DNA from 2 places in the Paenibacillus sp. 37 genome. Region 1 is predicted to be linked to the other one. Evidence: predicted binding sites of a transcription regulator. Region 1 holds the regulator's gene; the other holds the start of a gene.
What was found. The regulator Rex, encoded in region 1, represses fermentation and respiration genes when NADH is low (regulators of the CRP and FNR family bind a similar motif). The targets are predictions, from matches to a motif close to TTGTGAAATATTTCACAA.
Positions count from the first base shown of each region.

Region 2: a site for Rex is predicted at 3,484-3,501, ahead of adhE (bifunctional acetaldehyde-CoA/alcohol dehydrogenase). Genes of this name have one in related genera too.

Region 1 is NZ_CP043761.1:4,439,152-4,448,883, forward strand. It holds gene F0220_RS18925 (AAA family ATPase) at 1-202, opposite strand, end outside; gene F0220_RS18930 (hypothetical protein) at 195-722, opposite strand; gene F0220_RS18935 (DUF5590 domain-containing protein) at 1,144-1,674, opposite strand; gene F0220_RS18940 (amidohydrolase) at 1,714-3,021, opposite strand; gene F0220_RS18945 (redox-sensing transcriptional repressor Rex) at 3,008-3,661, opposite strand; gene dinG (ATP-dependent DNA helicase DinG) at 3,875-6,736, opposite strand; gene F0220_RS18955 (tetratricopeptide repeat protein) at 6,878-7,525, opposite strand; gene panD (aspartate 1-decarboxylase) at 7,619-8,002, opposite strand; gene panC (pantoate--beta-alanine ligase) at 7,995-8,891, opposite strand; gene panB (3-methyl-2-oxobutanoate hydroxymethyltransferase) at 8,888-9,732, opposite strand, start outside.
Region 2 is NZ_CP043761.1:4,665,259-4,674,990, reverse strand. It holds gene F0220_RS20070 (winged helix-turn-helix transcriptional regulator) at 218-514, shown strand; gene F0220_RS20065 (hypothetical protein) at 706-1,437, shown strand; gene F0220_RS20060 (hypothetical protein) at 1,635-2,348, shown strand; gene F0220_RS20055 (Crp/Fnr family transcriptional regulator) at 2,436-3,152, opposite strand; gene adhE (bifunctional acetaldehyde-CoA/alcohol dehydrogenase) at 3,582-6,194, shown strand; gene pflB (formate C-acetyltransferase) at 7,136-9,394, shown strand; gene pflA (pyruvate formate-lyase-activating protein) at 9,484-9,732, shown strand, end outside.

The DNA.
Region 1 (9,732 bases):
GCTTCGAAGGTCCTTTCTTCTTCCGTTTACGTTCCTGTGCAGCGCCTACTGTAATCCCGCCGCGCATTTGCATCATGAACAGCAGACCACCGACAACCGCCGCCGCAATAAGAATCGGAACAATATTAACACCCGTAAACGCAAGGAAAATAATCAACACAGGAAAAAATCCGATGGCAACTTCTTTTGTCCATTTAGGCATTAGGCCACACTCCTATCTGACCGGGCATACGCGGCAGAATAATAAACTTGCTGGCATCTCCGTCACTGAGACTGACATATACATTGTTGTCATCCATAGCTGTATTCACCTTAATCCCGTTCGTCGCCATCTTCGACAACGTTGGTGTAATCTCGGTGTACTGCTTGTTCTCCATCGCCTGGGCTACGGTAAACATGGCATCACCCCACCAGTTCTCAAGCGCCTCGTTGGAATGATCCACAACATCCAGCTTTAACGAGCGTGAACCAATCACCGTCTGTCCTTCTTTGTGAATATATTGTACCAGTCTGCCCAAATCAACATCCGGTTGCAGATCCAGTTTCAATTGTACGTCATTGCGGTTAATAGTTAATTGAACGTCATTGACTCCATCGTACTGGGTAACCATCTTTTCAATCGGATTCTGCACGGCCACCTGACGATATACAAACCAACCTCCAAACAACACAACGGCTGAAATGACGGCAGTTAAAGCAATAGGCAATACTTTTAGCTTCAAGTGAATTACCCCTCCCAGATTTTGGCCCAACCTACTGGCTTATTGGTATATACGAATATGTGCACATTGACTCCTGCGATAATTTCGACAGGATTATTTGTTTTGAATGTAACTGTGAGTACATATCTGAGTATATCACATCGTATATACATTTTCGAAGGCGAAAATATGAATAAATTATTAATTTTAACTATTTAAATTATTTTCATAACTCACTAAAAATAGATTTTGTAACTAGATATAGACAAATTGAATCGTTTTGATCTATATCTACCCTTGATTGAAGCAGCTAAAGGTATTATGAAATTGATTTATTTAAATCAAAAATGTTTACAGGCAACACAAAGAACCGGTTCAGTCGGATATCCGTCTGCCGGTTCTTTCATTTCTCTAATTCTCTAGTTATGTCACTCTATTTGTACTAGCTGTTCGGTAGTGTGTAGACCAGGTCCACCTGTTCTCCATTGCTAAAACGATAAAAGCGATAGTGGTTATGCGTACCGTCTTTATAATACACTTGCCACACATATATTCCATTCACAACTCCGGGCATGATTCGTTTAATCTCGCCGGCAGGAACTTCAGAACTGAAGCGATTGCGGATCTGCGCTTCGGACATGCCATTCTGCAGCAGCTCACTGTGTACAGCGTTTGCACCCTTAGCCGGTTGATTGTTTGCATCGAATTTAACCCAGACCATAACATCCTGGTTATCCTTATTTTTGCCGATCAGGGTCCAGTAGATGTTGTCAGAGCCTTCTTTGTCTCCCCAGATGTACTTGCGCAATTCATCATAGGATGTAATGCCCAGTTGCTTCTGTGCTGCCTGCATAGCGAGAGCTTCTTCCTTACGCTGGTCCTGCGTGACATAGACGTAATAACGCTGAAGTCCAAACAGAATCAGAACCAGTGCAAGCAGCGAAATCCATATCCACTTCTTTTTTTTCTTCAAAAGTCGAACTTCCTTTCCCTATGATGCTCTGTCCTGCAATTAACGAGCAAGCAGACCATCAAATGCCAATTGAGCCTCACGCAAAATGCGTTCTTCATCCAGCGTCAGACATTCGCCGTGTTTGACCACTTGTTTTCCATCCACCCATACGTGCTCAACATCTTTGGCAGAAGCCGAGTAGATCGTATGTGAGATCAGGTCTGTATGTGGATAGAAATGTGCCTGTTCAATGTCAAGAGCGATAAAATCAGCCTTCATGCCGACCTCAAGTGCTCCGGTATTGTTCAAGAAAATGGATTTGGCACCGTATGACGTTCCGAGGAGTAACGCTTCGCCTGCTGGCACAGCCGTCGGGTCACCAGATACACCTTTGTGGATCAATGCAGCCAGTCTCATTTCCTCGAACATATCCAGGTTGTTGTTGCTTGCCGGTCCGTCTGTTCCGAGTGACACGGTAACTCCTGCTTTCAGTAACGCTGGTACCCGCGCAACACCGGAAGCAAGTTTCAGGTTACTTCCCGGGTTATGGGATACAGCCACATCATGACGGGCCAGAATCTCAATCTCTTCGTCATTCAGATGCACCGCATGTGCAACCAGGGATGGACGTGAGAAAAAGCCCAGTTTCTCCAGATGTGCCACAGGACGCAGTCCATAATCAGCCACGTTCTGCTCCACTTCACGAAGCGTTTCAGACATATGTGTATGGAGAGGAAGGTTCAGGTCGTTCGCGACCTGCACAAGCTTCTCTATGTAGTCAGGAGGGCATGTATATGGGGCGTGTGGCGAGATTACAGTTGTAATGCGACCATCTGCCTGTCCATTCCACTCACGTGCAAACGCTGCCGACTCCTCCAGTTTCCGCAGTTGCTCTTCTTCCGAGCACAGCCCGATTACACCACGTGCCAGTGCTGCTCTAACGCCGGATTGCTCCACAACTTTGGCAACTTGATCCATGTGATCGTACATGTCCAGGAAAGCTGTAGTTCCGCCTTTCAACATTTCAAGCACCGATAGCGAAGTTCCCCAATATACGTCTTGTGAAGTCATTTTCGCTTCCATCGGCCACATTTTTTCCTGCAACCATACTTGCAACGCAAGATCGTCTCCGTGCCCTCTGAGCAACGACATTGCTGCATGACCATGCGTATTGATCAGACCCGGCAGGAAGAACAGTCCTTTTCCATCCACTTTGGTACAATTTTTGTCTCCATCCGGCAATGTCTCACCAATATGCACAATCTTGTCATCCTCAACAACCATGTATCCTTGAACCACGTTCCATGTTGTGCCGCCTTCATTAACGGCAAATTTGCCGTTGTGAATTACCCATCTATTTGTTGTCATCTTCCTCGTCGTCCTTTCCAGTCTCCAAGTAATAGGCCAAACTAAGCAGATCCGTTGTAAAGTCAGCATGGTGAATGCGGATATGCGGCGGTGTTTTTAGAATGGTTGGTGCAAAATTAAGAATCGCTTCGATTCCGGATTCAATAAGCTGATCGGCTACATTTTGGGCTTCCGTATCCGGAACCGTGATAATTCCGATGCGGATGTTTTCTGTTTTAACCGCTTCCGTCAATTCATTCATTGGTTTTACCGTCAAACTGTTAATTTGACTACCAATCTTCGGTCCATATGCATCAAATACAGCAACAATCTTCATGTTGTCTTTCAGATATGCATTGTAGTTGGACAAGGCTTGACCGAGATTACCCGCTCCTACCAGAGCTACATTAATTTGCTGATCGATTTTGAGAATGTGACGAATTTTCTCGATCAAATAGGATACATCATACCCGATCCCTTTACGACCAAAATCACCGAAGTAAGCCAGGTCTTTACGAATTTGGGCCGGATTCAGATCCAGCCTCTGTCCAAGCTCTTGAGAAGAAACAGTAGCCACCTCACGCTGATGCAACTCGTTCAAATAACGCAAGTATACAGGCAGACGTCGTACCACCGCTTCCGAAATTTTATCCGATTTCATTCTTGCTCCCCCTTACCAAGGCCACGATAAAATAATAGATGAAAAGATGAGCATTCTGTATAAATTCAAAGATAGACGTTGTATACAGAATGCTCCTTGTAATTTAGGTTATAAGTTCTTACGTGCAACTGCTTTAATCGGATACGGAAATATCTAATAAAGTTTAACGCCAAACGATAGTGTCATGCAATGATATAACGAACAAAACAACCATTATTCTTGTTCATTAACAGGTTTTTCCAACCACTCGGTAATTCGTGGAACCATCTGCTCCGTGAGCATGTGCTCCATTTTGGGACCAGGCAAAGAATATAAAAAGAATTTACCATAGTACGCTTCAATCACCCGTGTATCATAAACAATGACAATTCCTCTGTCTTTCGCTGTACGCACCAACCGGCCAAATCCCTGCTTGAAACGAATGACCGCTTGCGGCACGGACAGTTTCATGAACGGATTTTTCTTCTGTTCCTGAAGCAGCTCACTCTTGGCTTCCACCAACGGATGATTCGGTGGCTGGAAAGGCAGTCGCACAATAGCGAGACAGGTTAGCGCCTCTCCCGGGATATCTACACCCTCCCAGAAGCTGCTTGTACCCAGAAGTACCGTAGCTTTGGCATCTTGGAACCTGCGAGTCAATTTGGAACGACTTCCACTGTCAACGCCTTGCCCAAGCAACGAGATGTCGTTACCAGATAGCGCCTCCTTCAGCGGATCATAGACCTGTCGCAACATCTTGTATGAAGTAAACAGAACCATCATGCGTCCACGCGTGGCAATTGCCGTCTCTGCAAGTGATTGCACCAGCATATTGACAAAGTGCGCATCACCCACACTGCCCTTCACACTCGGGAAATCACGCGGAATCACCAGAAGTGCCTGATCGCGATAGTTGAAAGGTGATGGCAGCATCGACGTTAACAACCGATTATTCTCGGAAGCTTCCTGCAAGCCAAGCTGTTCAATCATGAACTGGAATGATTTATCTACCGAAAGCGTAGCCGATGTAAGCACAACACTTTTCTTTTTATCAAAAAATAAATCCTTAAGTTGTGCACTGACATCTACAGGTACAGCATACAGCTGGAGAGATTTGCTGCGGAATTGACCGCTGGCTTCCATCCAGTACACCGTTTTGGCATCATCCATACGCATGAAGAAACGCAGATTCTCCTTCAATGTGGTCAGATCTTTCAGCAATCCTGTAATGTCCGTAATCAGACTATCCGATTGATAATCATCCTGATCCTCTTTCACTTCAAGCAGCAATTTGTCCCCTTTGCGAACCAAATCGCCCAGAGTCACATAGATCTGGTTCTCCAGATCCTGCAACTCCTGCCATTTTGCAGGTTTCTGAGAAGCTTTCAGACGCAGGGAAAATTGCCCCGTCTCTCCCGGTGAAGCATCACTTCGTTCAGGCAACAGACCGAACAAGGCATCACTCATACGATCCCACAGCTCCTTAACTTCAAGAGCGAGCGGGAACATCTGATCCACCATGGAGCCCCATTGCACCGAATTTTCATGCCCGGATAACTGCGAACGAAGCATAGGCAGCTGTCCATTACGACTGTCTTTAAACAGGCGGGTCAGTGTATGAACCAAGGTGAAATATTTCATATGCATTCCAAGATGTTTACCAGCGACATCCTCCAGATGATGTGCTTCATCGATCACAAGACTCTCATAGGCTGGCAGCAGCTGATGCGCGGCTTTCACATCCGTAAATAATTTGGAGTGATTGGTGATTACAATATCAGACAACCCGGCCTCATGTTTGGCACGATGGTAGAAACATTTGCGGAACCATGGACATGATCTTCCCAGACAAGACTCAGATTCGCTCTGTACCGTCTCCCAGAAGTCCCCTCCGCGTCCGCTAAGGTTAAGTTCCTCATCATCTCCGGTTTCGGTCTGCGTAAGCCAGACAATCATCTGAGCAGCTGTGAAATAATCCTCTTTAGGTGTGGCGAATTCACGTTTATTGATTTTGTGTTCAAATTTGCGCAGGCACAGGTAATGTCCACGTCCTTTGAATACAGCAGCCTTAAACGGGAACGGAACCACTTGAGTCAGCATCGGAATGTCCCGCTCTCTCAATTGCTCCTGCAGGTTGATTGTATGCGTGCTGACCATAACTTTCTGTTCTTGCTTCACACTTTCGTAAATAGCAGGCAAGAGATAACCCAGAGATTTACCAGTGCCTGTTCCTGCTTCGATCAAGAGATGTTTCTCTTCATCCAGGGCTTGCCTTACACTGCTGAACATCTGAGTCTGCGCTTCACGCTCTTCGTAATGATCCAGCGTATCCTTCAGGTTCTCCCGAACCTGGTCCATAAACTGTTCGAAGCTTACACCATCGAGGGGGTTAGCCTCCCGCTCATCGCGTGGTGCACCTATATCAGTCCAATCACTTACATTAAGAGCAAGCTGACGATAATAGGTATGTCCGTCCAGATCCTGAATCGGCTCTGCTTCCTTCTCACTGCGCATTCCGTCCAAAAACCAACCCAAGTCACTGTCTTCTGGTGCAAACAGATCACTGAGGCGCTGAATCGTTATGAGCGGTAATTCCTTTAACTCATCCAGACATTTGAGCAGCACATAGGCTGTCGCCAGTGCATCACTGTCTGCCTGGTGAGGGCGATCATGTTGAAATCCAAATTCGGAAGACACATAACCAAGTTGATAAGAACCCAGTGATGGGAATGTAATCTTCAGAAAATCAATCGTGTCCAGAATGCGGCCAGTGAACGGCAAATACCCGCAACGGTCAAGAGCATTCTGCAAAAAGTGAAAATCAAAAGCGACGTTGTGTCCAACAAGCACCACATCATTAAGCAGCGGAACCATCTCCATCATCATCTCTTCGAGTGAAGGAGCGTCCGCCACATCTTCATCGGTAATACCCGTCAACCCCGAAATAAACGGGGGAATCGGTACACCAGGGTTCACATAAGAACTATATATTTGAGTTATGCTGTAGTCATGATCTATGATGGCAAGTCCGGCCTGTATAATCTCACCGTCGGACTGCGTGCCGGTTGTTTCGAAATCCAATACGGCAAATTTCATTGCAATGTACGGTCCCTTCCATTCCAGTCTATGTTACAGCATAGCAAAAAAAAGGGGATTTGAAAATTAACTGACAAAAAAGCGGTGTCCCCGCCGCTATGCCAAAGGAGGGAACACCGTTTTTTGTCGCCGAATTCCCGCTTAATGAAGGGTCGTCAGCTGATTAGCATATTGCAATTTTCCCCTGTTCAACCTGCAAGCTTCCATGTTGTACAGTGGTTCGGTCAATGTCGGGTCATACTGAAGGGCCTGTGCAAAGAGAGAGCATGCAGCTTCGGGATTCGCAAGCTTGGCTTGAATACAGCCCAGGGCGTTACATACAAGCCCTTTTAATCGAGGAGAACCCTTAAGGTACATGATCTGCTGCAAATGTGTCCCGGCTTCCGCCATTTGTTCCAGATTCAGATACGCGAGCGCCAGGTAAAAACGTGTCAATGCACTCTCCGGATGGTCGGTCACAACCCGGGAGAACTGCATGATCGCCTGCGGATACATCTGTAATTTGAAATAGCCCTGACCTCGACTGAAACATTCCAGATGGAGTTCAGGCAGAGCAGTAACAGCTTCCTGTTCCGGTTCAAGGGAAGTAGGCTTATCCATCTCCCGCTCCCTCACCTGGCTCATCTTTTCTTCAAACATCAGCCATTCATCCAGCATTCCGTCACTCATCCGCTTAAGCAAATTCCACTTTTGCAGCAATTCCTGTTTGTTTAGGCCTTCAGCGGAAGGATAGCTCTTGATAATTTCATCTAACATGTCGTTCATTTCTGCGAAAACATGCTGGAACATCGATGCATCCCCACCCTTGAAAAAATGGATTAGTGCAGTGACCTGTACTCATTTTTTGCTTCAAGGGCCGATTTCATTCTCCTTACCAGTCGATTACATAATTGTTGCGTGGACTTCCTGTTTCATTGTTTGTACAGGTTTATTCTGTCCATCTACAAACACAACGGTGGGTTTGTGAGTATTTGCCTCTTCTTGCGACATCATGGCGTAAGAAATGATAATGACGTTATCTCCAGGCTGCACCAGACGTGCAGCTGCGCCGTTAAGACATATGACCCCGCTTCCGCGTGGTCCTGGAATCACATAAGTTTCCAGACGTGCACCATTGTTGTTGTTCACGATTTGCACTTTTTCGTTTTCCATCAAGTCGGATGTTTCCATCAAATCTTCATCTATGGTAATGCTACCCACATAGTTCAAGTTGGCTTCCGTTACCGTAGCCCGGTGAATTTTGGATTTCATCAGTGTTCTAAACATGGGACAGTACCTCCGATTTTTGCAACCTTATATTGTCAATCAATCTTGTTTTTCCGAATTTCACCGCAAGTGCAATGAGCAGATCATCACGTCCTTGAACTTCTTCCTGATCTGCGAGCGGCTCCAGGCTTGGAAAAGCCTGAATCTCGGCGTAGTCGATAACCGCAAGTGGTGAGGTTGCAATCTGCTCGTGCAGAATACGACGGATATCTGCGGCGTTTATAGCTGCACCTGTATCTGCGGCTTCCTGAGCTGCACGCAGTGCCTTCGACAGAACCAACGCCTGTGTACGCTGTTCAGCGCTAAGATAGACATTTCGTGAGCTGAGGGCAAGCCCATCCTCTTCGCGAACAATTGGACAGGGTACAATTTCTACAGACATATTCAAATCATTCACCATCTGTTGAATGACCGCAACCTGCTGAGCGTCTTTCATACCAAAAAATGCACGCTGTGGCTGTACGATGTTGAAGAGCTTGGAGACTACAGTTGTTACCCCATCAAAATGACCCGGACGGGAAGCACCACATAAGCGATCCGTCAGTTTTGAGACAGATACCGTCGTTTGCGTTGCCTGTGGATACATCTCTTCCACAGAGGGAATAAATACGATATCCACTCCTTGTGAGCGTGCTGTTTCCACATCTCTGGCTTCATCCCGCGGATAGCTGTCAAAATCTTCATTAGGGCCAAATTGAATCGGATTAACAAATATGCTTAATACCACGATATCGCTCTGTTGTCTGGCTGCCTGCATCAAGCTTGCATGACCTTGATGAAGATAACCCATTGTTGGTACCAGACCTACAACGGATGTATTGGACCTAATCGCTTGACGCTTCAAGCTTAGTTCCTGTCTTAACTCTGCGATTGTCCGTAATACTTTCATGAGTTACTCCCCACCTTTTCCTTGCGTTGTCCGCCGTACAGTTGATCCAAAACACCATCCGCAACATTGAATACATGCTCTTCGGCCGGGAACGAACGATCTTTCACTTCTTTCACGTAAGCTTCGATGCTGGTTCTGATTAATGTACCCACATCTCCATAGGTTTTGACAAAACGTTTGGGCGTATACGGAGAAGCGTATTGAACCACATCATGGAATACCAGTACCTGACCATCACAGCCTCGTCCTGCTCCAATTCCTATGGTAGGGATGGATAGTTCCTCCGAGATCGCCCGTGCAACTTCTTCCGTAACCAGTTCAAGCACAATACCGAACGCACCAGCAGCTTCCAAGGCCTTGGCTTCGTCCATCAGACGTTTCGCATCCGCTGCATCCTTGCCCTGAATGCGGTAACCACCAATCTGATTAACCGATTGAGGTGTCAGTCCGATATGTCCAAGAACCGGCACGCCTGCTTGCACGACTGCTCTGACGGTGTCCGCTATCTCAACTCCGCCTTCCATTTTAACCGCATGGGCATGCCCCTCTTGCATCAGTCGACGTACACCCTTAAGCGTCTCATCCACGCTGCCATGATACGTCATAAAAGGCATATCAGCCACAATAAATGTCTTCTCAGCACCGCGCACAACGGAACGTGTGTGGTACACCATGTCGTCGATGGTCACCGGAAGCGTCGAATTATAACCCAGTACTACATTGCCAAGTGAATCGCCGACCAGGATCAGATCGATACCTGCTTCCTCTGCTAGGAGTGCTGTTGGATAATCGTAAGCCGTGATCATGGTAAGCGGCACGCCATCCTGCTTATATTTTTTCA
Region 2 (9,732 bases), 230 kb from region 1:
GAAGTTATACGATATTTCCCATGGTTACGACGCAGCGTGTAATGTATACTGGGATGTATGATCCATTTTGGATGTTATGCTTCTAAAATTTAAACTTTTTAGTTGCAGGCGTTTTCTTTGAAGCTTAAATATGTTATTATGAAATATACTAACAAAATGTAAGTTGATTTGAGTGATCTCTAAAGAGGTGATTAATGTGGAAGGTCAAGACTTGCGGATGTGTCCGCGTTTCGAGACGGCGTTTTCTTTTTTGGGCAAGCGCTGGAATGGTTTAATTATTCAAACGTTGATGAGTGGTTCGAAGCGATTCAAGGATATCTCCAATCTGATTCCATCCATGAGTGATAAGATGTTATCCGAACGGATGAAAGATCTGGAGAGTGAAGGTATTCTGGTTCGTCACGTCTATCCCGAGACGCCAGTTCGTATTGAATATGAACTGACGGAGAAAGGTAGAGCGCTCCAGCCCGTCATGAATCAAATTCAAGACTGGGCTGAGCAGTGGGTTGACTAACGTATAAGCATCACCCACTTTTGTTACATGAATGACATAGACTCCTGATTTCCGTGGAAATCAGGGGTTTTTGTCTTAAGTATTAGGTGGATCGGCGTTTTTCTCCTGGGCTATGCACATGTTGTCATGAGTTGTAGTATAATCTATAGAAAATGGCCACAGACGGCCGGAGCGAAGGAGGCCCACTTGTCATGAGAGAAGAAAGCTTATCCCGTGAAGTACGCTACGGCAAAGAAGATATTGCAGAACTTGAGAGCGCATCCATTCAGGTCCATCTAATTTATAAAAAAGCTGCGGAGTTGTTCAAGCGCACCGCATATTCCCGTTCAATTAAGGATGATCTTGCCGAAGTGAATACGCATTCTGTGAACAGCGATGGTCCGAGATTAGCTCCGGCGGTGCTGCAAAAATGGATTCAAACGTCCAGGGGCTGGAAGTGTATCGGATGTGAGCTGGGACAACCTGATTCAACGACTTCTCAGATGGAAGAAACCATCCATGGTAAGCGGTTGGTTCTGGATGTGGGAGAAGGTCGGCTGGTTCAGGCAGAAATGCTGATTCAGGCGGTTGTTTGGTCACAATATGAGAAGATTCGAATGTTTGCACCATGGCTGGGTGATGAACCCTTTTACAGCGTGCAGGAACTGGATGTCATTGCCCGTTATATTGTGCCTACCTATTTTTCGGAACGACCTTTGCATGAGCAAGGGAAGGTGTTCAAGGTACATCAACAATATGGGCAGATTCCGTTGTATCAGGAGTATGTAGACGCACCTTCATGCTGCGTGCAGGTGGACGGTGGATTGCTTGAAGGGCGATTGCTGACAGGTGTATACGTATCTGAGGAGCAGTTCTTTGGGCTTAATCCATATCTGAAAGATGGCGATGGAGGACGGACATATATGCAGGCTAGTGTCCAGTGATAACGTAACCAATGAGAACATAAAAATGATATCGATTGGAGAGCCTGTGTGCAGGCTCTCTTTGTTGTATAAGCCCTCTCTGGAGGGCACGCGCAATAAAAGTAACGGCTTTGACACTTTTTTTTGCCGAAGGTTGTGCCATAATAGAGGTTATGGACAACAGGGTGAATGATTTTACGCAGGGTGGTGTTACCTACATGATGAAGAAAATCCCCGGTTACATAGGTATATGTTTGCTCCTACTGGCGATCTTGGCTGGTTGTAGTGAGACACAGCCTTCTGAGCAGCCAATTGTCAAAGAGACAGAAACAGCGAATACAATCACAGTGGCTGTAGATGGCAGTACGTTTTTGCCTGATGCAACAAAGTCCATTAAGCGAGATTTTAGTGAGGGTTTGACACTCAAAAAAGCATTACTCAATAGCGGACTGGTCGATTTTACGGCAGATGGCAAACGGATTCAATCCGTCGGTGAAGTTTCTCTGGATTCTTCGCTTAGCTGGGCTGTCAAATTGAATGGCAAGGATATTGAGCAGGAAGATTGGGACATGGAACTTCATGCCAAAGATGAAGTGATCATTTACGTGAAAGCCGCTGACAGTGGGGGGGATGGCGTTGCATATCAGACAACGTTACTCAAGGTTAGCGGTGGAAACATTATGCCAACCCTTAATCGTCAATATGCCGGCGTCTACGTTCAAGAGTGCACAGTTCGTGATGTGTTGAAGTCCAGCGGCATTGTAAGAATGTCGGAGAATAACAAATTTGTTGTTTCGGTCGAGAATGTTACGCCTCGTATGAATGAGCGATGGGTCATTATGGTGAATGACAAAGAATTAATGGAAAATGGTCTGGACATGAAATTGAATCCACGTGATGCGGTAAAGCTTGAATTGACCAATGCATCCTAAGTATACCAAGAAGCCCAATCTCTTTTTAGAGAACTGGGCTTTTTTTCATTAAATATATAAGCAACATCCGATTAGCATAGTCAAATATTAAATACGACAGATCTCGTTCGGGCAAAGTTCACAGTGACAGATTCCTTGCAGCATCTTCAGATCTTTGATGACAATCATGCCATTGTCATATTCAATCCCATCTTTCTTACGCAGGTCGCTTAACATGCGGTTTACACTTTCACGAGTGGCTCCAATCATATTGGACAGGTCCGTGTGGGTAATTTTTTTGTGAATAATGACATGCTCTCCATGCGGCTCACCATACGAATTCGACAACCGAATGAGGGTGGAGCAAAGTGCACCCGGTTTGCCATATAACATGAGATCCCGGAATTTGGTCTGTGTCAACCGGTGGTGGATGCCCATCCATTTCATAAAGTCGATCGCAAAGTCACAATGCTGGCAGATTAACATCTCCAGGTCTTTATGCTCCAGTACACCGATCTCACTATCCTCCAGCACTTCCGCTGAGAAGCTGTGTTTAGAGCCAAAAAAGGGATCAGCCTGCCCAATCATATCACCGGACTGATACATGTACATGATCAGTTCCTTGCCTTCATCCGTGGATTTGGTGATCTGTGCACGGCCCCGTTTCATATAATAAAGTTTGTCAGAGACGTCTCCTTCCCAGTACAGATGTGTACCTTCCGGATAGGTTCTATCTTTCATGGTAACCAGCAAATGGTTGAAATTCGCTTCCGAGAAACAATTGGTATTGCCGCGCTTTTCCAGTACAGTTGTTAGTTCTGTCATAAGTCTATCTCCCCTTTATGTCCATCGGACGACCTTCTGTAGTTTCCAGTAGTCTCCGAGGTTTGCCGCAAACCGTTGCCGTCCTGATCAGGTCATCTCGGCCGGGAGGAAGGACGGTACAAATTGCGGTGGTTCAATTTTTAAGTTCAGTATATACCTAATCTTACCGTTTGAGGGGGAAGGAAAGGGGGCAAAAATGACGAAATTTCAAACATTGTGATAAAATTCACTTTTAGTGGAGAGGATGAATTTTACAGCCCTATATTTTAAATAGGAAGTGAAAATGGTCGTATGAAGGACACTACAAAACTTAAATTAAATTTGTTATACTTTGTGAAAAAAATCACATAATTAAGTTTATTGTCATGTTACGATGTGAATGTAAACGAGAGAGACAAACTAATACGAACCTTTAGGAGGATGAGGGAGATGGCTGTAAAGAACGAAGTCGCCCCAGCAAAAGAACCGACAGCAGGTCAGTATATTCAAACGTTAATCGACAAAGCGAATAAAGCACACGCCGCATTCATGAAGATGGATCAGAAGCAGATTGACCGGATTGTGCAAGCGATGGCGCTTGCGGGTCTGGATAAACACATGATGCTCGCCAAGATGGCCGTAGAAGAAACAGGCCGCGGAGTATATGAGGATAAAATCACCAAAAATATATTTGCAACAGAATATGTGTACCACAGCATCAAGTATGACAAAACCGTAGGTGTGATTGAAGATAACGAATATGAGAGCTTCCAGAAAATTGCGGAGCCGGTCGGCATCATCATGGGGATTACACCAGTTACCAATCCAACATCAACGACGATGTTTAAAGCACTGATCTCCATCAAGACGCGTAACCCGATCATCTTTGGTTTCCACCCATCTGCACAGAATTGTAGCCGGGAAGCTGCCAAAATCCTGCTGGAAGCGGCTGTGAAACATGGTGCACCAGCAGATTGTATTCAATGGATTGATGATCCTTCCATGGATCGTACAAACGAACTGATGAATCACAATGATGTGGCTCTCATTCTGGCAACAGGCGGATCAGGCATGGTACGTGCAGCGTACAGCTGTGGTAAACCTGCACTGGGCGTAGGACCAGGTAACGTACCTTGTTTCATCGAGAAAAGCGCGGATATCAATCAGGCAGTAACGGATTTGATCCTGTCCAAGTCTTTCGATAATGGCATGATCTGTGCTTCCGAGCAAGCGGTCATCATTGAAGAACCGATCTTTGATCAAGTGAAGAAAAAAATGATTGCAAATGGCTGTTACTTTGTTAACAAAGATGAAGCAGCAAAATTGACAGCAGGTGCGATTAATGCCGAGAAATGTGCGGTGAACCCGGCGATTGTTGGTCAATCTGCGGTGAGCATTGCGAAGTTGTGCGGAATTGAAGTTCCAGCAGGCACCAAAATTCTCGTGGCCGAGATTGAAGGAGTAGGTACGAAATTCCCATTGTCGGCTGAGAAATTAAGTCCGGTACTCGCTTGTTACAAAGTTAAAACGGCAGCAGAGGGAATTGAACGTGCAGCAGAAGTGGTTGCTTTTGGCGGCATGGGTCACTCCTCGGTTATCCATTCCACAAATGAAGAAGTGATTGGCAAATTCGCAGATCGTCTGCAAACTGGACGGATTATTGTGAACTCACCATCCACACACGGTGCCATCGGGGATATCTACAACACAAATATGCCATCATTGACACTGGGATGCGGATCATACGGACGTAACTCGACTTCTTCCAACGTAACCGCTGTGAACTTAATCAATGTGAAAAGGGTGGCTCGCCGTACCGTGAATATGCAATGGTTCAAAGTGCCGAACAAAGTCTACTTCGAAAAAGGGGCAACACAGTATCTTGCCAAAATGCCTGATATCACACGTGTGGCGATTATTACGGATGCCATGATGGTGAAGCTTGGATATGTTGAAAAGGTAGAACACTATCTGCGTCAACGCCAAATGCCAGTAGCGATCGAAGTATTCTCCGATGTTGAGCCAGATCCATCCACAACAACAGTAGATCGCGGAACCGAAATGATGCGCCGCTTCCAACCAGACTGCATTATCGCACTCGGCGGTGGATCACCGATGGATGCTGCCAAAGCCATGTGGTTGTTCTATGAATATCCAGACACGGACTTCAACGATCTGAAACAAAAATTCATGGATATCCGCAAACGGATCTACAAATATCCACGTCTCGGCGTAAAAGCGAAATTTGTAGCGATCCCAACCACATCAGGTACAGGTTCTGAAGTAACATCGTTCGCTGTTATTACGGATAAAAATCAAGGTAACACCAAATATCCATTGGCAGATTATGAGCTGACACCAGACGTAGCGATTGTCGATCCGGAGTTCGTATACTCCCTGCCTAGAACAGCCGTTGCCGATACAGGTATGGACGTACTGACTCATGCGATTGAAGCTTATGTATCTGTTATGGCAAATGATTACACGGATGGACTTGCGATCAAAGCAATCCAACTGGTATTCCAATACCTGGAGCAATCTGCGCTGCAAGGAGATAAACTGGCTCGTGAGAAAATGCATAATGCTTCCACCATTGCCGGTATGGCGTTTGCCAACGCATTCCTGGGCATTAACCACAGCTTGGCGCATAAATGGGGCGGTCAGTACCACACCGCACACGGACGCACCAATGCGATCCTGATGCCGCACGTCATTCGTTACAACGCGAAAAAACCGACCAAATTTGCATCGTTCCCGAAATATTCGCACTTTATAGCGGATGAGCGGTATGCCGAAATTGCCCGGATTCTGGGATTGCCTGCACGTACAACAGAAGAAGGCGTAACCAGTCTTATCAATGCCATTCGCAAACTGAACAAAACATTGGGCATTGAAGAATCGTTCCAGGAAATCGGATTTGATGCCAAAGACTTTGAAGCACATGTAGATTATCTGGCTGACCGTGCCTTCGAAGACCAATGTACAACCGCCAATCCGAAGTTGCCGTTGGTAACTGAACTGGCTGATGTATACCGCAACGCTTTCTACGGAAAGTTTGAATAACAAATTTAGAACGAAGCGTGCCTTACGGCAAGAAGATCAGGGTTCCCCGAGAGGGGAGCCCCGATTGCCGTCTTACACACAATAACGAGAGGGCAGAAAAATAGGAGAGCAAAGCACCTGTTTTTCAGGATTTATTCTAAGATTTAGTTTGCTCCGAGCATAGAGGAGCAAAGGGCTCTAAAGAGGTGGCATGGAATCCGTGAGGTGGCTGTTTGAGCCAGATGTTCACACAATAAAGAGAGGGCAGAAAAACAGAAGAGCGAGCACCTGTTTTTCAGGAAATGATCCTAAGTCCTTGTTTGCTCCGAGCATAGAGGAGCAAAGGGTTCTAAAGAGGTGGCATGGAATCCGTGAGGTGGCTGTTTGAGCCAGATGTTCACACAATAACGGAGAGGGCAGAAAAACAGAAGAGCGAAGCACCTGTTTTTCAGGAAATGATCAAAGTCCTTGTTTGCTCCGAGTTTAAGGGAGCAATGGTCCTAAAGAGGTTACACGGAATCCGTGATGAGGTTGTTTGATCCAGATGTTCACACAATAACGGAGAGGGCAGAAAAAACTGAAGAAGCGGAGCGTTCGCCTTTATCCCCGGATTTTCCCCTTTGAAAAATAAAATCGAAAAAATCCGGGGATAACAGCGATCGGAAGTTGTTCTGCCCGCGCAGTGGCTAAGTGTGAATCTAAAGAGGGTTCAATAGGACACAGCGCAGGTGGAGTGAGTTAGTTCACTGACTTTGTGACAAAAATCACAGATGATGAAAGCCCCAAGTCGTATACTGAAAATGTAAGAAAAACATTCATTCCGCGGTTCCGGTTCCCAAGTAGAGAGAACATGTTCCGGTTTATGTGAAACAATTCACATTAATCGCGGCTCTGGGCACACAATGATACGAATGAAGCAAGATGTTATGTGTCCAGAAATCCAAATTAGTGGAGGGATTACGATGTCGGTGATTGAAAAAGATGTCAAACAACAAACAGGCTGGAGAAACTTTACCAAAGGAACATGGACCAAATCCGTAGACGTGAATGATTTTCTGGCACACAACTTGTCTCCGTATTACGGTGATGAAGCGTTCCTCGCAGATGCAACCCAGAATACCAAAGAATTGTGGGAGATCGTATCTGATCTGACCAAAAAAGAACGGGATAACGGCGGTGTCCTTGACGTTGATGTGAACACACCAGCGACTATTGTTTCTCACCAACCAGGTTATCTGGATCAATCCAAAGAGCAGATTGTCGGCGTTCAGACCGATGCTCCGTTCAAACGTTCCATTCAACCAACAGGCGGAATCCGGATGATGATTGATGCATGTGAAGCATACGGCTTCGAATTGCCTCAAGGCGTCATTGATATATTTACGAACATTCGCAAAACACATAACCAAGGTGTATTCGATGCTTATACTTCCGATATGCGTGCAGCGCGAAAAGCAGGGATTATCACAGGTCTGCCAGATGCTTACGGCCGTGGCCGGATCATCGGTGACTATCGTCGTGTAGCTTTGTACGGGGTAGACTTCCTGATTCGTAACAAAAAAGGCGAATTGAACGCACTCGAAGTTGATGTCATTGATGAAGATGTCATTCGTCTGCGGGAAGAATTGTCTGAACAGATTCGTGCATTGCAAGAATTGAAACAATTGGGCGATATGCACGGGTTCGATATTTCCTTACCAGCGACAACAGCAAAAGAAGCGTTCCAATGGTTGTACTTCGGTTATCTCGCTGCGATCAAAGAACAGAACGGTGCTGCGATGTCACTGGGACGTGTATCTTCTTTCCTGGATATCTACATTGAACGTGACCTGCAAGAGGGCATTTTGTCCGAAGAACAGGCTCAGGAATTGGTTGACCATTTTGTAATGAAACTGCGGATTGTCAAATTCCTGCGTACACCGGATTACAACGAACTGTTCAGTGGAGATCCAACATGGGTGACTGAGTCCATCGGTGGTATGTCAGTGAATGGTGAAACACGCGTAACCAAAAACAGCTTCCGTTTCCTGCATACACTGCACAACCTGGGTCCTGCACCAGAACCGAACCTGACTGTACTTTGGTCCACGAAACTTCCAGAAGCTTTCAAAGATTATTGCAGTAAAGTATCCATTGAAACCAGCTCAATCCAGTATGAAAATGATGATCTGATGCGTCCAATCTATGGTGACGATTACGGTATTGCATGCTGTGTATCGGCTATGAAGATCGGGAAACAAATGCAATTCTTCGGCGCTCGTGCCAACTTGGCAAAAGCTCTCCTGTATGCGATCAACGGTGGTCGTGACGAGAAATCCGGAGCACAAGTTGGACCTGAGTATCCTGCCATCACTAGCGAAGTGCTGGATTACAATGAGGTTATGAAACGCTTCAAACCAATGATGGAGTGGCTGGCGAAACTGTATATGAACACCCTCAACGTCATTCACTACATGCACGATAAATACAGCTATGAGCGTATCGAAATGGCATTACATGACCGTGACATTGTACGTACGATGGCTTGTGGTATCGCCGGTCTCTCGGTTACAGCAGATTCACTGAGTGCAATCAAATATGCCAAAGTAAAACCAATTCGTAACGAACAAGGCATCGCCGTTGATTTTGAAATCGAAGGAGACTTCCCTTGTTACGGTAACAATGAAGACAGCGTAGACAGCATTGCTGTTGAACTGGTCGAGAACTTCATGGGCATGATTCGCAAGCACAAAGCTTACCGTAACGCAGTTCCAACACAATCCGTTCTGACGATCACTTCCAACGTGGTATATGGTAAGAAAACAGGGACTACACCGGATGGTCGTAAAGCAGGTGAACCATTTGCTCCAGGTGCGAACCCAATGCATGGTCGTGACAAAAAAGGTGCACTGGCATCCCTTGGCTCTGTAGCCAAATTACCTTATGAACACAGTCTTGACGGAATTTCCAATACCTTCTCCATCGTGCCAAAAGCATTGGGTAAAGAGGAGACTACACGTAAATCCAATCTGACTGCGATGATGGATGGTTACTTCGGTCAAAACGCTCATCACCTGAACGTTAACGTATTTGATCGTCAGCAATTGATTGATGCGATGGATCACCCGGAAAACTATCCACAACTGACTATACGGGTATCTGGATATGCTGTTAACTTCATTAAATTAACTCGTGAACAACAGTTGGATGTCATCAACCGTACGTTCCATGGTTCGATGTAGATAATTTGCAAGTAGAAGACCGCTAGAGCAAGACATTCCAACTCATATTAAACGCACAGCGGATGCGGATACAGAAAGGAAGAGGCAGCATGGTTAACGGACATATTCATTCACTCGAAACTTTCGGGACGGTTGACGGCCCAGGCATCCGCTTTGTGCTTTTTATGCAAGGATGTCTACTCAAATGTCAGTATTGCCACAACCCTGATACATGGGCGCTGGATGGTGGAAAAGAAATGACGCTAGAGGAGGTATTGGCTGAGATTGAGCCATATCTATCCTACTATCGTAGTTCCGGAGGCGGGCTCACGATATCTGGCGGAGAACCAACGTTGCAG